Regions from separate parts of the Hominisplanchenecus sp. genome, predicted to be linked through region 1. Evidence: riboswitches for the same ligand, from Rfam matches in the RefSeq annotation. Region 1 holds a riboswitch; the other holds the start of a gene.
The links. Region 1 has a riboswitch for cobalamin ahead of ACLTL4_RS00190 (Ig-like domain-containing protein). Riboswitches for the same ligand answer to the same signal wherever they lie in the genome.

Region 1 (8,009 bases):
CGCCGGTCATATATGCCTCACTGGATGCAACCGCCATAACGCATGCACTGTCGTTCTTATAGTACAGCGTACCGTTTTCGTCACAGATAATACTTGTGATGCAGTACTGCTGTCTTGCTTTTTCCGGTGTGAAAATTTCTTCTACATCCGGAGTTGTCTGTCCTTTTTTATCACGGATCAGAGTGATACCACCCGGATTCTTGTTATAAGTTGCATACAGATAAACACTTCCGTCTTCTTTTTCATAAGCGGTTGACAGAAGTACAGAGCACTGTGGATATCCTTTCAGCGGTGCTTTGTAGATCTCTGTCATCGTTGCCGCATCAATCACGCTGATCGAATAGGTTCCGCTGAAGTTACTTCCGCTTGTCACACCGATATAGATTCTTCCGTTGTATACAACCGGTGTGCTGGTGCTCATGCTTCCAGGCTGTACGGATTTCAGCGTATCTTTATCAAAGGTTCCGTTGGATTTCAGTTTTAGACTGTAGAGGTAGCCGCCTTTTGTTGTGAAATACAGTCTGTCTGTTTCTTTGTCATAAGCAATCGTAGAACGCTGGTCACCGATTACATCGACGCTGTCCATAACTTCTCCGGTCTTCTTGTTCAGAGATAATACATGTCCGGTTCCGTCTGAACCGCTTGTGCCGTCATCCGTACCAAATACAACATAGTCACCGCGTACCACAGAACCTGCCCAGTAGAAACCGCCAAGGCTTGTGTACTGCCATGCTGCTTCTTTTGCTTCCTGTGTGTTCGTCGGATCTTCATCCGTAACCGGGATGCACACATAGTTTGCATCTTTTGTCTCTGCATTCCAGAATCCGGTATAAATATAACCGTCACTGTAAGTGATCGGGCTTAAGGACTGGCCTTTCAGCGTATCCTGGTAAACCCACAGAGATTCCAGTGTCTCTGCATTGAACGCCTGTACACGTCCGTCTGCCAGCGGTGCAAAGATCATGCCGTCTGCATAGGTTGGCGGTGTGTATCCAAAGTTTGTCGCTGCTACCATATCGCCTGTCTGCAGGATATCACCTGTATTCAGATCCAGTTTGTAAATATGGTTTGCACTCATGACGATCAGGGAATTATCCACGATGATCTGCACACTCGGTGCTGCACCCCAGCCGCTTCCCAGTTTCTTAAACCATTTTTCGTAGGTTGTCGCCTCGCTCGTTGGTGTTTTTGCAGAGGTAATACCCATGTTGTCATCACTGTTACGGAAGTTTTTCCATGCTGCGGATACATCTTTTCTGGTGCTCTCCGGTGCTTTTTCCATTGTGATGGTTTTCTCGGTGTTTTCTGTAATAGAAATCGTATCTTTCTTTGTAACATATCCGGCTTTTACGGCAACATAGCTGTAAGTTTCTTCTGCCTTCAGTGTGTATACACCGTTCTCTGCTTTCAGCTTTTTGCTGTCAGCATCTTTCAGTGTGATCACTGTATCTGCCGGATCTGCTTTCAGTGTCAGTTTTACGGATTTTTTTCTCAGAACATGAATCTTGTATTCTCTTGCCTGAGACGGTGCATCTTCCATTGCTGCTTTGACGGTGATCACAGTCTCATCTCCGCTCAGAGGAACTGATGTTTCTCCTGTCACTGCGGTACCGTTGACAGAAACTGCTGCGTTTTCCAGAAATGCTGCTGCATTTATTTTTACGCTGTCGTTGTTGTCGGTTACACTGACTGTGTAATCTGTTACATTTTTATCAAAGCCAGGATGAAGTACTTCTTCTCCATCTGCAGATGCCACACTTAAGGATGTCAGAGTGGATTCACGAACAACATCAAATTCATAAGTTGTTGTCTCGTCTCCCTTCTTCACATCTACATACAGTGTGTTGCCATTCATGTCTTTTTTGGTCAGGTAGGCGGCACTTGATGTCGCACCACTTCTCAGTGTAATATTCTTCGCAGATCCGTTATTTGCCGCTGTGTAACGTGCTGTTACCGTTGCAGTTACATTATCTGCAAGTTTGGAGTAGAGATATACATTGGTAATTGCATCCGGGATGACAACCTGATATTTGTTTTTCGTAATATTATATTCCGGTGTGATCTCGTATGCAAAAGAAGTTTCTGCATTGGTTCCTGCCAGGATCTTGAACTCTTTCATGCCGGCTGCTACAACGGTTACCGGAATATCTACGCTCTTCTGTCCTGATTTTGCTGTGATCACTGCTGTTCCCTTTCCGGTTGCTGTGACCACTGCTTCTTTTCCAACCTGCATCGTATTCTCTGCTGACTGTGCTGCTGCCAAAGACTGGTCTGTGCTGACTGCCACAACTGCCGGATTGGAAGAAGTCCATACGACCGGATCGGTTCCATTGCCTACATCTGCCATAATCTTCTGTGTATCAGAAACGCCACATCCAATCTCTTTCTGATTCGGAGTGATGGATATGGTGCTGAACACGTCTGCATTTGCAGGCAGAACTTTTACATAACATTCTGCAGTAAAAGCACCGCTTATGAATGTGATGATCGCTTCGCCTTCACTGACTGCAGTTACCCTTCCTGAACTGGAAACGGTTGCCACATTTGTATTGCTGCTCTTCCAGGTTCCGCTCTTGGTATCTGTGGTATCACTTGGAAGATAGCTTGCTGACATATAGGTGAACTGTTTTACTTTCAGTGATTTAGAGCCATAGCTGATCTTTACGCCGGTCATCGGCACTTCTACAACTTCTATTTCAATGGAAGCAGTCATGTCACCGATTTTTGCCGTGACCGTAGTCGTTCCTTTTTTCAGTGCACGTACGTATCCGCTTGTGGAAACACTTGCAACGCTCGGCTCTGAGCTTTCCCAGGTCGCTTTTTTTGCATCCGTTGTATTGGACGGATCAAATCTCAGAGATAAGGTTTTGTTCTTTCCTTTATTCAGGGTCAGTTTGCTGTCATCAAAATAAATCCGCTGTGTATGGACTTCTTTGACTGTTACCGTACAGCTGGCCTCTTTGTCACCAACCTTTGCTGTAATGACAGCCGTTCCTTCTTTTTTACCGGTTACTCTTCCGCTCTGATTTACCGTTGCGACATCTTCTGCATTTGTGCTCCAGGTAACAGTTCTGTCATCTGTGGTATTTGCCGGAACCAGTGTCGCTGTCAGTGTTTCACTGTCATTTTTCAGGATTTCCATTTTTGATTTATCCAGCCGGACTTCCTGAAGCGGACTTGCATTTACGGTTACTTTACAGGTTGCTGTCTTTTCGCCGCAGGTTGCCGTGATCGTGGTCGTTCCTGCACCGACAGCTGTTACCAAACCATTTTTCACCGTTGCAACAGAAGGTTCTTCACTGTTCCATTCGATTGGCTCGGTCGGTTTGCCTGTCAGCTCCACTTTTGCATTTAACTGCATGGTACCTTCGTTTTCCAGTGTGATCTCACTCTGATCCAGTGTGATACTTGTGATCTCACCGCCAAGCAGTTTGTTCAGTTCATCGTTTACTTTATCTACTTCACTCTGTTCTGCAACAATATTTTGCAGAACTTCTTTTGCTTCTGTGATCTTTGCTGCGATATCCGGATCTGCCTTCAGCTCGGCACTGTTCGGTGCAGAATTGATCTTTGCCAGAGTGGTGGTCAGCACATCTTTGTTTGCGACGCTGTAAGAATCATCATAGCCGCCGCCCATACCGCTGGAACCTCCGATATCACCGCCGTACTTCAGAGTAAACTGTGCACGCATGACATCGCCGTCAGACAGATAATAATCTGCAAATCCTACATTCGGGAATACCGTATTTACACAGTACATCCATCCTGACATGTAGTTGTAGTCAAATTCACCAAGAGAACCTTCTGTTCCGCCGTCGGCGTCAAACATCAGATCCGGAAGTTTTTCTGCCATATGCGGCTCAAGTGCTGCACCGGCAAGATCCAGTTTCTTTGTCGCATTCTTTGGGTTTTTTGCATTAGATCCTACGATATGGGACAGATAGAAACCGCTGGTCAGACTTCCGGTGTATTCTACATCATAGCCTTCTTCACGGATCAGGTTTACAAATGCTTTCGCTGCATTGTCACCTTCGTAAACCGGCATCAGAACTGGTTCTACGATATAACCTTTTGAGATTGTAAAGGCTTCAATGCTGACCGTTGCATAACCGATAAATTCGCCTTTTTTGGCTTTCTGATAAATAACGGTATAAGTCTGTGTTTTCGATGCTCCTTTTCCGTCTTCTGCGGAAATAACAACGGTATGCTCTCCTTCTTCCATGCCCTGGAAATCCAGCGTAAAGCTTGTCTTTACATTATCACTCCAGGTTGCCGAAAGTACCTGTCCGTCAAGAGTTGCTGTCGGTTTGAGCGTGTTGTCCTCAGCATCTCTTGCCCAGACATCGAACAGCTTGCGCTGTCCTTTTACCTTAAGCTTGTCCGTCAAAGTTGTCTTTAAAAGAATACCATCCTGCGTTGTTTCATCCGATGACGCATCCTCTGAAACAACTGCTCCCGTGTCCTGTGCCGGCAGTGCTGCGAATGCACTTGTCGGAATCATGGTTGTGATCATCAAAAAGGTCAGAAACCATGCCAGAATTCTGGAAGCAAATCTTTTTTCTCTTCGTTCCATTTGTTCCTCCTCATTCGCTTTTTGGCGATTCGCTTCTGTTTGCTTTTTTTATTTTACACATGCTCACATCTGTGTTTTCCTTTTTCGTTTTCCTCCTTCCCTTTCTGTGTGTTCTCCAATTTCATAATTTTCAGACACCGGGCAAAAGGGGACAAAAAATACACCTCCGCTATGCCTGCGGACGTTGCTGATAAACCGGTTTTGTGTTTGTGTTCTGACTTGGGTTCCTCCTACTCAAGATGCCTTCCCAGTTTGACTAACCAGTGGCAAATAATCTTTTTCGTCCCCCATACAGCAGGGAATAACTGTTCCGGATTCTCACCGGATTCCTTTAAAGAGATCACATAAACGCAATCTCACCACAAAACTCCTATGAAATTAGCCCTCTATTACGCCAACAGTGTACCCCTATTTCCTATAATTGTCAATCAAATCCACTTTTTTCTTTTTGCTGAAAGTCCTTGATATAACTGAATTTTTTCGTATCTTACATACGTTTGTTCGATTCGTATAACAGATGCTTTTTATTATATAAAGTCAAAAAAGCAGGAATGTCACATCTCATATTCTAATCATGTAACATTCCTGTTTTTTTATAATCCCTGTATATAGTTGAGCATCGGTTCGAGATTTGCCTTTTCACAGACATCAAAGGATTTCTGCATCTGTTCAAAAAGGGCTTTCTCTTCTTCACTGTGTGCTTTGCGGCTCTTCATCATCTTGCAGAAGACTTTCATCATAAGCTTATCGCCAAGATTCATCGCTTCATAATTCAGCCCGCTTTGCAGGTAGAATACTTTTACTTCTCTGTCCTCTCCTTTGCCCAGCTGCTGTTCAATAGACTTGACAGCGTCTGCAGAAGACGGCGGCATCGCCCCGGTCACAAACAGCACGTTTGTCTTTTCAAACGGCAGAATCGTCTCTTTGTACCATTTCAGCTCTTCTACATTTCCTGCACGGAAGCTGCTCCCGAAAATGATCACATCGTAATCCGAGAGCCTTTCTCCGCCGACATCTTCCTGTGGTATGCACTCACAGTTTAACGACTGTGCAAGCCACTTTGCATATTTTTTCGTAAATCCGGTTCTCGATTTATATATGACAATCTGTTTCACTTTAGCACCTTCCTTCTGTTACGTTCTTTTTTTACTGATGCCCACGAATTGCTCCGTTACGAAGTAACTCTTACAATCTACGCTCCGCTTCGGTCGGCACTAAACGAGTGCCACTGGTATCAGGTATAATCATATCAGAATTTCTTTACAAAACAAGGACACTACTTTACAAAACTATCACAATTCATACTGACTGTTATATAATTTTGCATAAAATCCTTTTTCCGCCAGCAACTCTTCGTGTGTTCCCTGTTCTATAACTTTTCCACTGTCCATCACAAGAATAATATCTGCTTCACGTATCGTCGAGAGACGATGTGCCACGATAAAGCTGGTGCGGCCTTTCATCATGCTGGCAAAGGCCTGCTGGATCTTGATCTCGGTACGGGTATCGATGCTGGATGTTGCCTCATCCAGGATCAGCATCGGCGGCAGGCAGAGCATGACTCTGGCGATACACAGCAGCTGTTTCTGTCCCTGGCTGATATTGCCTCCGTCTTCTGAGATCACGGTGTCATAGCCGTCCGGCAGTCGCTTGATAAAGCTGTGGGCATGAGCCGCTTTGGCAGCTTCGATGACCTGTTCTTTTGTGGCATCCGGCCTGCCGTAGGCAATATTTTCATAAATCGTTCCTGATTTCAGCCAGGTATCCTGGAGCACCATGCCGTAACTTCTGCGAAGGGAAATGCGGCTGATATCACGGATATCTGTTCCGGAAACGCAGATTTTGCCGGCATCTACATCATAGAAACGCATCAGCAGATTGATCATCGTCGTTTTTCCGCAGCCGGTCGGTCCTACGATCGCCACTCGCTCGCCCGGTTTTACGGAGAGATTGAAATGCTCGATCAGTTTGCGGTCCGGCACATAGCTGAAGGAAACATCGGAAATCTCTACGGTTCCGTCAACCTGTTCTTCCGTCAGTACTCTCGCATCTGCTTTGTCCGGAGTGCGTTCTTCTTCATCGAGCAGCTCAAAAATGCGGCTCGCACATGCCATGGCATTCTGAAGCTCTGTGACAACACCGGAAATTTCATTAAACGGTTTTGTGTACTGGTTTGCATAACTTAAAAAGCAGGACAGCTGACCGACGCTGATGCCGCCGGACACGGCAAACAGTGCTCCGACAAGAGCCACACCGGCATAAACCACGTTGTTGACAAAACGGGTGGCCGGGTTTGTGATGCTGCTGAAAAAGATGGCTTTCAGGCTCGCCTTCTGAAGACGCTCGTTCATCTCATCAAACTGATCCACATTTTCTTTTTCATGACAGAATGCCTGTACCACTTTCTGTCCTTCGATCATCTCATTGATAAATGCAGTCTGCTCGCCGCGGACTTCGGTCTGCATATGGAAATTACGATACGTTTTCTTTGCGATAAAGCCTGCCACTATAAAGCTGAGCGGTGTGACGCACACAACAACGAGCGTGATCGGCACATTGACATACAGCATAAAACCCAGTGTTCCGAGGATCGTCAGAACTCCGGTAAAAAACTGGGTAAATCCCATCAAAAGTCCGTCTGCAAACTGCTCTACATCGGCGATCACACGGCTGACCAGATCTCCGGTCGGATGTGCATCCAGATAAGAAACCGGCAGTCTCTGGATCTTGGCGATCGCTGCATTTCTCAGGTCACGACTGACATTATAAGTGATCTTGTTATTGCAGATACCAAAGATCCACTGTGAGATCGCCGTCACGGCAGTCGCTGCCACGATCACTCTTACGATCGCCGCCACGCCCGCAAAATCTACTTTTCCGACTCCGATCATATGGTCAATAGCATTTCCGGTCAGGATCGGCACATAGAGCTGGGATGCAACAGAAAGAGCGGCAAAAATCAGACTGCATACAATATAAAACCAGTATTTTCGAATATGTTTCCAGATTCTCATGATCATGCCGTCTCACCTGCCTTTCCAAACTGACTTTCATAAATTTCCTGATAAACCGGGCAGTTTCCGAGCAGTTCTTCATGCGTGCCCATGCCGACGGTCTTGCCGTCATCCAGCACCAGGATCAGATCGGCATGCATCAGGCTGGATGTTCTCTGGCTGACGATAAATACCGTCATCTCTTTATCCAACTCACGGATTGCTTTTCGAAGTGCCGCATCCGTTGCAAAATCCAGTGCACTTGCACTGTCATCCAGGATCAGGATCTCCGGATCTTCCACCAGAGCACGGGCGATCGTCAGACGCTGTTTCTGACCTCCCGACAGATTGCGTCCTCCCTGCTCCACCGGTTCATCCAGCTGTTTCTCTTTTTTCTGTACAAATTCGGCTGCCTGTGCAGTCTCAAGAGCTGCCCAGAGCAT
Region 2 (8,009 bases), on a different contig from region 1:
AATTATGATATCGCCCAGCTTGCGGCAGATGGTTATATAAATGATTTAGAGCTTGGCGTAGAACTTACTAGAAATGAAACTTATACAAGGTCTTACCAGGTGGCAGAAGAACATAAAACAGGTATTACGACGGAAGCAGATCAAAAGGTTGCAGATGTAAATTATGCAAAAGTAGATGGTGTAGAAAAAGAAGTTGTGCCGATGTATGCACATATAGCAAACAATAATTCTGACCTGAGCAGTTTTGCAGCAAAAAATGATATATCACTGAATCTGACAGATGCAGAGTTTACCTTTACTTCAACCGGAACAGCAAATGTGTATGCAGTATATAATGAAAATAAAAAGGTATATCTCACCAATGAAAGCGGTGCAAATTCATTTTTCAGTGCAGCAGCAAAAAATAATATGCTGGTAACGCCGACAGATGGCAGTGATACTTTCCGTATCTGCAAAGAAAACGGAGAACGATATGTAATTTTCTATTATACAAACATGGACTTCAACGCAAACAGACTCTATAATGCAAGCTTTACAGATGGGACCTATGAGGTGGTTCTGCTTGAGAAAAAGGACAAAGCAGAAGCAGGAGATATTGTTCCGGGATATCAGAGAGTATCAAAAGTTACTTCCGGTAAAAAATATCTGATCGCCAATATCTTTAATAAAGACAATAAAGACCATGTTATTGTTCTCTACCCAACGAATGGAACAGGAAATCAGACAAAACTTCTTGGAGCAGCAGAGAAACGAATAACACCGACGGAAGCAACCGTGACAATCAAAGCAAACGAGATCGGAAGAACCACAACGGTGATTGACGGTGTGACATACAATATCGTATGCGATGAGCCGGCAGCAGTAAACGATAAAGCGATCTTAAGTACCGATGCACAGGTTGCAGAGAGAACTTATCTGGAAAAAGATTATCCGGAAGGAACTTTTGCCAAGTCCGGTATCGCAGAGGCAATCGCAAAAGCAAAAGAAGTTGCACAGAAAGAAAAAGTAACCAAACTGGAAATCAAAGAAGCAGACGATGCTTTAAAGAAAGCACTGGGCAAACTCGATGAAGTAAAAGCCTCCGGCAAAACAGAAGTACAGACAAAGATTGCACAGGCGGCAGAAAAGAAAGAAGCAGATTACACAAAAGAAAGCTGGGCAAATTTTGCAAAAGCAAAGAGTGCTGCAGAGACAGTAAATGCTTCTGAAACAGCAACTGCAAAACAGCTGAAAGATGCTGCAGATGCATTAGACATCGCCATGAAAGCACTGGAAGCAAAGAAACCGGATAATAATAACGACAACAACAACGGTAATAATGGAAATAACAACAGCCAGACCCCGGCAATCGGCAGCGTGATCGCAGATGCATCCGGTATCTTTAACTACAAAGTTACCGGAAATGATACGGTTGAAGTGAAAAACATGACTGCAAAAGGCAAAGCAAAGAGCAGCGTGAAAATCGCAAAAAACATCAAAGCAAACGGTAAAACTTATAAAGTAACCGCTATTGCAGCCAATGCCCTGAAAGGCAATAAAAAAGTAACTTCCGTAAGCATCGGCAGCAACGTAGAAAAGATCGGAAAGAAGGCATTTGCAAATTGCACGAAACTGAAAACCGTTACGGTAAACGGAAACAAACTGAAGACCATCGGACAGAGTGCTTTCTCAGGAGATAAGAACTTAAAGGCCGTAAACCTGAAGAAAGTAAAAACACTGAAAACCGTTGGAAAATCAGCATTTAAGGGCGTTTCAAAGAAGATAACGGTTAGAGTGCCAAAGAACAAAAAAGCAGCTTATGTAAGAATCTTCAAAAAAGGCGGGATCGCAGCCAATAAAATTAAATAATGAAAAAACAATTTATAGTAATAGTGTTAGTGGTTCTTGTAAGTTTAGTTGTTGATTATGGAATAAGGGGATATTATTATCCTCAAAAAGATGATTTTGAATCAAGTGGTACTGGATGGATCCTTGAAAAAGGAGCACCGGAAGCTTTTCTGTAAAAGTCAAATAAGCAACAGACAGAAAGCAGAAAACCGTAAGCGAGAGGAAACATAAAAATGTGCAGGCAGAGGAAAACTCAAAGCCTGCACATTTTTTGAAATTTAACCAAATCAAGGAAGTAGCAAAGCGGATTGCGAATATCCGCTTGATTTGATAAAAATAATTGGTTTCAGAATTCAGGTTAAAAATTGAAGACTAATTAAAACTGCGTGGATCCGGATATTTATCAGGAGAAGTACTATATCCATTCTGATATTTAACGGTCATGTAAATTGTTTCATCGCCGTTTTCGATTTTTACATAGCAGACATTGTCCTTGTCGAATTTGTCGGTGATCTCTATTTTCTGATTTTTATAATAAATCCATACACTGCCATCATTGAGATATTCTACGTCCGGTGCGTTCAGTTCCTCCATAATTTCGTCTTCGGTCAGAGGACGTTCGTTTCCGTCTGCATCGAAGGCAACACCGCCTCCGCCCTGAGTGACGGTGTTTCCGTCGGTATCTTTGTATTCAAGAGAATAAGAACCGTTGTCGGTATTTAAATCAAAAGTGGCACTTGTCTGGTCACCGTGCATCCAAAGCTGGATAGTTCGCTGGATTCCGCCGACATTTGCTGCGTAAGCCGTTCCTGTTCCGCCAACGATCACGCAGACTGCGATTGCAGCCGCCGCAAGTTTCATTTTCTGCTGTTTTTTTAATTTTGCCATATATTTGACCTCCCCTTCAGAGATATCGGAGGTATGCAAAACCGAAAAGGCCTGTTTGTATTTTTCTTTATTCGTCATTTTCCCATTCCTCCTTCAGTGCTGTTTTCAGAAGAGAGCGTCCGCGTGACAGGCGTGTTTTTACGTTGCTTTCCGAGAGCTTTAAAATATCGGCGATTTCCCTGACGGAATAATCTTCATAATAAAATAAATGAATAACGATGCGATATTTTTCGGGAAGTTTCAGAACTTCCTCGAATAAATTCTCAGATTCCGGATTTTCAAAAGTTAACGTTTCTATATAATCCTCCAGCGAACGTCTGTTACGCCGCCAGAAAGCAAGCGTTGTATTTTTCGCTTTATTGATCACGATACGGATCAGCCACGCACGGATATGCTGCTCATCTTCAAAATCTTTGCTTGTCGTGTAATACTGGATCAATGTATCCTGAACAACATCTTCTGCATCTGCCTGATTTTTACAGATGTTAAAGGCGATGGCGTAGAGATTGTTCTGATAGCGTTCGATCAGTTCCTGTACAGGTTGTCTCATGAGTACTCCTAAAATATAAAATTTGATGTAACTGTTCAGAGCCAACCTCCAAAATGCTACGCATTTCGTCGGTGTGGCGTATCCGCCAAATAAAATTTCAAAAACAGTTTTAAAAATGCAAGCATTTTATACCTGTTTTTTGAAATTTTGCTTGGCTCTGAACAGTTACAATTTGATAACAATTCATTGCAGATTGAAGTATTTGCTGCCTGAATCGTAAAAATTGCAAGTCCTTGATCAAGGTGCTTTCAATTATAATACAAATCAGCAGGGAAAAAGGTTACAAAAAAGTATTTTCGTTTTTCAGAGAAAACGATATAATAGAAACAGTATCTTTTTCATGTGTGAATGAAGGGGATAAATCTGTAAAAGAAAAGAGCCGGTGTACACGTTATGCCGGGTGTTACGATCGGAAACAATGTTGTGATCGGCGGCGGAAGTGTTGTCGTGAAAGATATTCCGGATAATGTGGTAGCAGTTGGAAATCCGGCGAAGGTGATCAAGACACTGGATGCAGAGAAGTTCAGAAAAGAACCTTCTGATTTACAGAAATAAGAATTTTTGATAAGATTAAGTCAGCAGAGAAAAGGGGATTTTCGGGGGAATTGATATGGGAATGTTTTTAAACAGTATTGAGCCATATGATAAATACAAAACAATTACGAAAGGTCTTTATTTTGTAGACAAAACAGAGCTGCTGGAAGAATTAATACCGGCTCTGGAACAGGAACAGAGATTTTTCTGTATCACAAGACCAAGGCGTTTTGGAAAAACGGTTATGGCGAATATGATAGCATCTTTTTTTGAAAAATCGGAGGGCGGTTCTGATATTTTTGACAGACTTAAAATTTCAGAATATCCAAAATATAAAGAGCATTTAAATAAACATGATGTGGTATATATTGATTTCAGTGAAATGCCGAAAGAATGTGATAGCTATAAAAAATATATTTCTCGCATTGAAGAGGGAATATATTATGATTTAAGAGAAAAATATTCGGATTTGTATTTAAAGCAGGAAGATGCTATATGGGATATTTTTTCGAAAATATTCAATGAAACAAAAAAGAAATTTATTTTTGTTATGGATGAATGGGATGCGGTATTTCACATGTCATTTATGACAGAAAAGAACAGAGAAGACTATCTGCTTTTTTTGAAATTATTATTAAAAGGACAGAGTTATGTTGAGCTTGCCTATATGACAGGGGTGTTGCCGATTGCAAAATATTCCGACGGATCGGAATTGAATATGTTTCTGGAATATAATATGGCAACACGTATTCGTTTCAGTGAGTATTTTGGATTTTCAGATGAAGAAGTAGATAAGTTGTATGAAAAATATCTTCAGAATACAAAAAAGCCTCAAATTGACCGAGAGGGCTTGAGGGAATGGTATGACGGTTATCACACAGCATCCGGTCAGAGATTGTATAATCCGCGTTCGGTTGTATGTGCATTGTCCGATAATCAGCTGTCAAATTACTGGGTCAGCTCAGGAAAATATGATTCCGTGTTCAGCTATGTTAAAAACAATATAGATGACGTACAGGAAGATCTGGTTCTCATGTTTGCAGGAGAAAAAATACCATCGGGTATTGAGGAATATGCAGCAACGGCACAGCAGCTCGATACAAAGGAAGAAATATATTCGGCGATGGTTGTTTATGGGTTATTGACGTATGATAATGGCTGCGTGTTTATTCCAAATAAAGAGTTACAGGGAAGCTATGCATCTATGATGAAAAAGGAAAAATCCCTGGGATATATATACAGACTTGCAAATATTTCTAATAAAATGTTACAGGCGACTTTAAATAAAGATACAGATACTATGGCTGAAATTTTGCAATATGCACATAATACGGAAACGCCAATCTTATCTTATAATAATGAGGTGGAATTATCGGCGATTGTAAATCTGGTTTATCTTTCTGCAAGAGATTTTTATAGGATAGAAAGAGAAGATAAAGCTGGAAAAGGATTTGAGGACTTTATTTTTTATCCTGTCAGATATGAAGATAAGGGCATCATATTGGAATTAAAAGTGGATCAGACACCAGAAGAAGCTATCAAACAGATTAAAGAAAAAGATTATATATTACGTTTCAAAGGAAAACTGGGAGAACACAGACAATACCCGCAAAATATTCTGGCAGTGGGGATTTCATATGATAAAATAACAAAAAAACATACCTGTAAAATAGAAGAATTATTAATAAATAGCTAAGTAAAAAAGGAAGAAAAAGTGAGGTATGAATCAGATTTATCGATATTATGGTAGTAACGGGAATTGATATAGATAATTGTTTTTTATGGTTGTGCCTTGAGTTAAAATAACATAAAACAGTTGATTATTTTAAAATTTATGCTATAATTTGGAAATGTAAATAACAGTCAGATATAAATGATAGGTTATAGGGTAATTATCGGACTGTTAGGAACGAATATTTGAAATAGAATAAGAAGCAGCTGGTGCCGCCGCAAGGCGGAGAATAGGGAAACAGGTGAAAGACCCGTGCGATCTCGTCACTGTAAACAGGAGTGCATTGCTTATTATGCCACTGAGATATCGGGAAGGCGGCAATGTGCGTTAAAACTGTAAGCCAGGAGACCTGCCAGACTGTGGTGCGGGGAATAGATATTCCAGGTCACGAGGATTGATTGTACCGAATTGAAATAGAAACAGCGAAGCCGAAGAAGTTCTGGTTTGGCTGTTGTTATCCAGTATACAGTCCAACGACGTGTGTTCGTTGGATTTTCTTTTTCTCCCAAATCTTATTTGTTTCAAATAAAAGTATTATTTTGGGAGGAAAGGCAAATGAAGAAAAAACTGGTAACGATTTTATGTGTAACAACAATTACAGCATCTATGCTGGCAGGATGCGGAAGCAAAACAGCAGAGACAACTGCTCCGACAGAGACAACTGCAGTAACCGAGACAGCAGCAGCTACCGAAGCGGCAACAACCGAGGCAGCTTCTGAAACAGCAGCAGCTACGGAAGCAGAAGATGATCAGGCAGCAGCAGATAAAGTAGCAGCTTTGATCGATGCAATTTATGTTCAGGAAAGAAATGAGAACACAGACGAGCAGTGTAAAGAAGCAAAAGAAGCATGGGATGCTCTGACAGATGCTCAGAAAGAACTGGTTGAAGGCGAAGAAGCTGATCCGGATTATTTCGGAAGAGATACCGGTGATGCATCCAAAGATGATCCGCGCAATGGTGATGAGATCGGTGAAAACGAACTCCTGGTTGTAAGCTTTGGTACTTCTTTCAATGACAGCCGTGTTGCTGATATCAAAGGTATTGAAGATGCACTGCAGGCTGCAAATCCGGACTGGTCTGTAAGAAGAGCATTCACAGCACAGATCATTATCAATCACATCCAGGCTCGTGATGATGAGCACATCGACAACATGGATCAGGCTCTGGAACGTGCCGTAAATAATGGCGTTAAAAATCTGGTTATTCAGCCTACACATCTGATGCATGGTGCAGAGTATGACGAACTGATGGATGCCGTAGATGCATATAAAGATAAATTTGAATCTGTAAAAGTAGCAGAACCGCTGCTGGGTGAGGTCGGAGATGATGCAGATACTGTAAACGATGATAAAAAAGCAGTAGCAGAAGCAATCACTTCTGAAGCAGTAGCAACAGCAAATTATGATTCCCTGGATGCAGCAAAAGAAGATGGCGTTGCATTTGTATTTATGGGACATGGAACTTCTCATACAGCAAAAGTTTCTTACAGCCAGATGCAGGCTCAGATGAAAGAGCTTGGTTATGAAAATGTATTTATCGGAACCGTTGAAGGCGAACCGGAAGAGACAGCATGCGAAGAAGTGATCAAAGCTGTATCTGCAGCAGGATACAAAAAAGTAATCCTTCGTCCGCTGATGGTTGTTGCTGGAGATCATGCAAACAACGATATGGCAGGCGATGATGACGATTCTTGGAAGAGCCAGTTTGAGGCATCCGGAAAATTTGACAGCATTGATACACAGATCGCAGGTCTGGGTGAGATCAAAGCAATCCAGGATCTCTACGTTGCTCATACAGCAGATGCTATAAACGAGTAATAAGTAATACATGAGGTGTACCTCGCAGCAGGAATGTCAGAGGTATTCTTGAAAAAAGAAGCAAAATAGAAGGACAGGAACAAAAATGAAGAAAAGAATCATTACATTAGCAGGATTAATGGCACTTAGCTGTGCACTGGCAGTTGGCTGCGGAAACAGCACAAGCCAGACAGAAACACAGAGTGCTGCACAGACAGAGGCAGCTTCTGAAACACAGGTACAGACCGAAGAAACACAGGAGGCAGAGAGTGTAGCAGAAACGACCGCAGACACAGAGGCAACAGAAGCCGCTGCAACACTGGAAGATGGAACGTACACTGCTGATTTTAATACAGACAGCAGTATGTTCCAGGTCAATGAAATGTATGATGGAAAAGGAACTCTGACCGTAAAAGACGGAAAGATGACCATTCATATCACGCTGCGTTCTACAAACATTGTAAATCTGTATCCGGGACTTGCAGAAGATGCACAGAAAGATGGAGCAGAACTGCTGCAGCCAGTTGTGGAAACCGTAGATTATAATGACGGTGAACCGGCAGAAGAAGTGAATGCATTTGATGTTCCTGTTCCGGCTATCGACGAGGAATTTGATCTGGCACTGATCGGAACAAAAGGAAAATGGTATGACCATAAAGTCAGCGTTTCCAATCCGGTAAA

Region 2: it holds a riboswitch for cobalamin, as region 1 does, so the genes downstream of both, ACLTL4_RS00505 (sirohydrochlorin cobaltochelatase) here and ACLTL4_RS00190 (Ig-like domain-containing protein) in region 1, are expected to answer to the same signal.

What each region holds. Positions count from the first base shown of each region.
Region 1 covers NZ_JBKVNQ010000001.1:52,637-60,645, reverse strand. Annotated here, with positions in the region: gene ACLTL4_RS00190 (Ig-like domain-containing protein) at 1-4,573, opposite strand, end outside; cobalamin riboswitch at 4,760-4,953, opposite strand; gene ACLTL4_RS00185 (flavodoxin domain-containing protein) at 5,167-5,688, opposite strand; gene ACLTL4_RS00180 (ABC transporter ATP-binding protein) at 5,866-7,593, opposite strand; gene ACLTL4_RS00175 (ABC transporter ATP-binding protein) at 7,590-8,009, opposite strand, start outside.
Region 2 covers NZ_JBKVNQ010000002.1:48,019-56,027, reverse strand. Annotated here, with positions in the region: gene ACLTL4_RS00530 (leucine-rich repeat protein) at 1-1,848, shown strand, start outside; gene ACLTL4_RS00525 (hypothetical protein) at 2,200-2,715, opposite strand; gene ACLTL4_RS00520 (RNA polymerase sigma factor) at 2,783-3,265, opposite strand; partial or broken gene ACLTL4_RS00515 (sugar O-acetyltransferase) at 3,644-3,820, shown strand; gene ACLTL4_RS00510 (AAA family ATPase) at 3,876-5,495, shown strand; cobalamin riboswitch at 5,722-5,903, shown strand; gene ACLTL4_RS00505 (sirohydrochlorin cobaltochelatase) at 6,087-7,349, shown strand; gene ACLTL4_RS00500 (hypothetical protein) at 7,435-8,009, shown strand, end outside.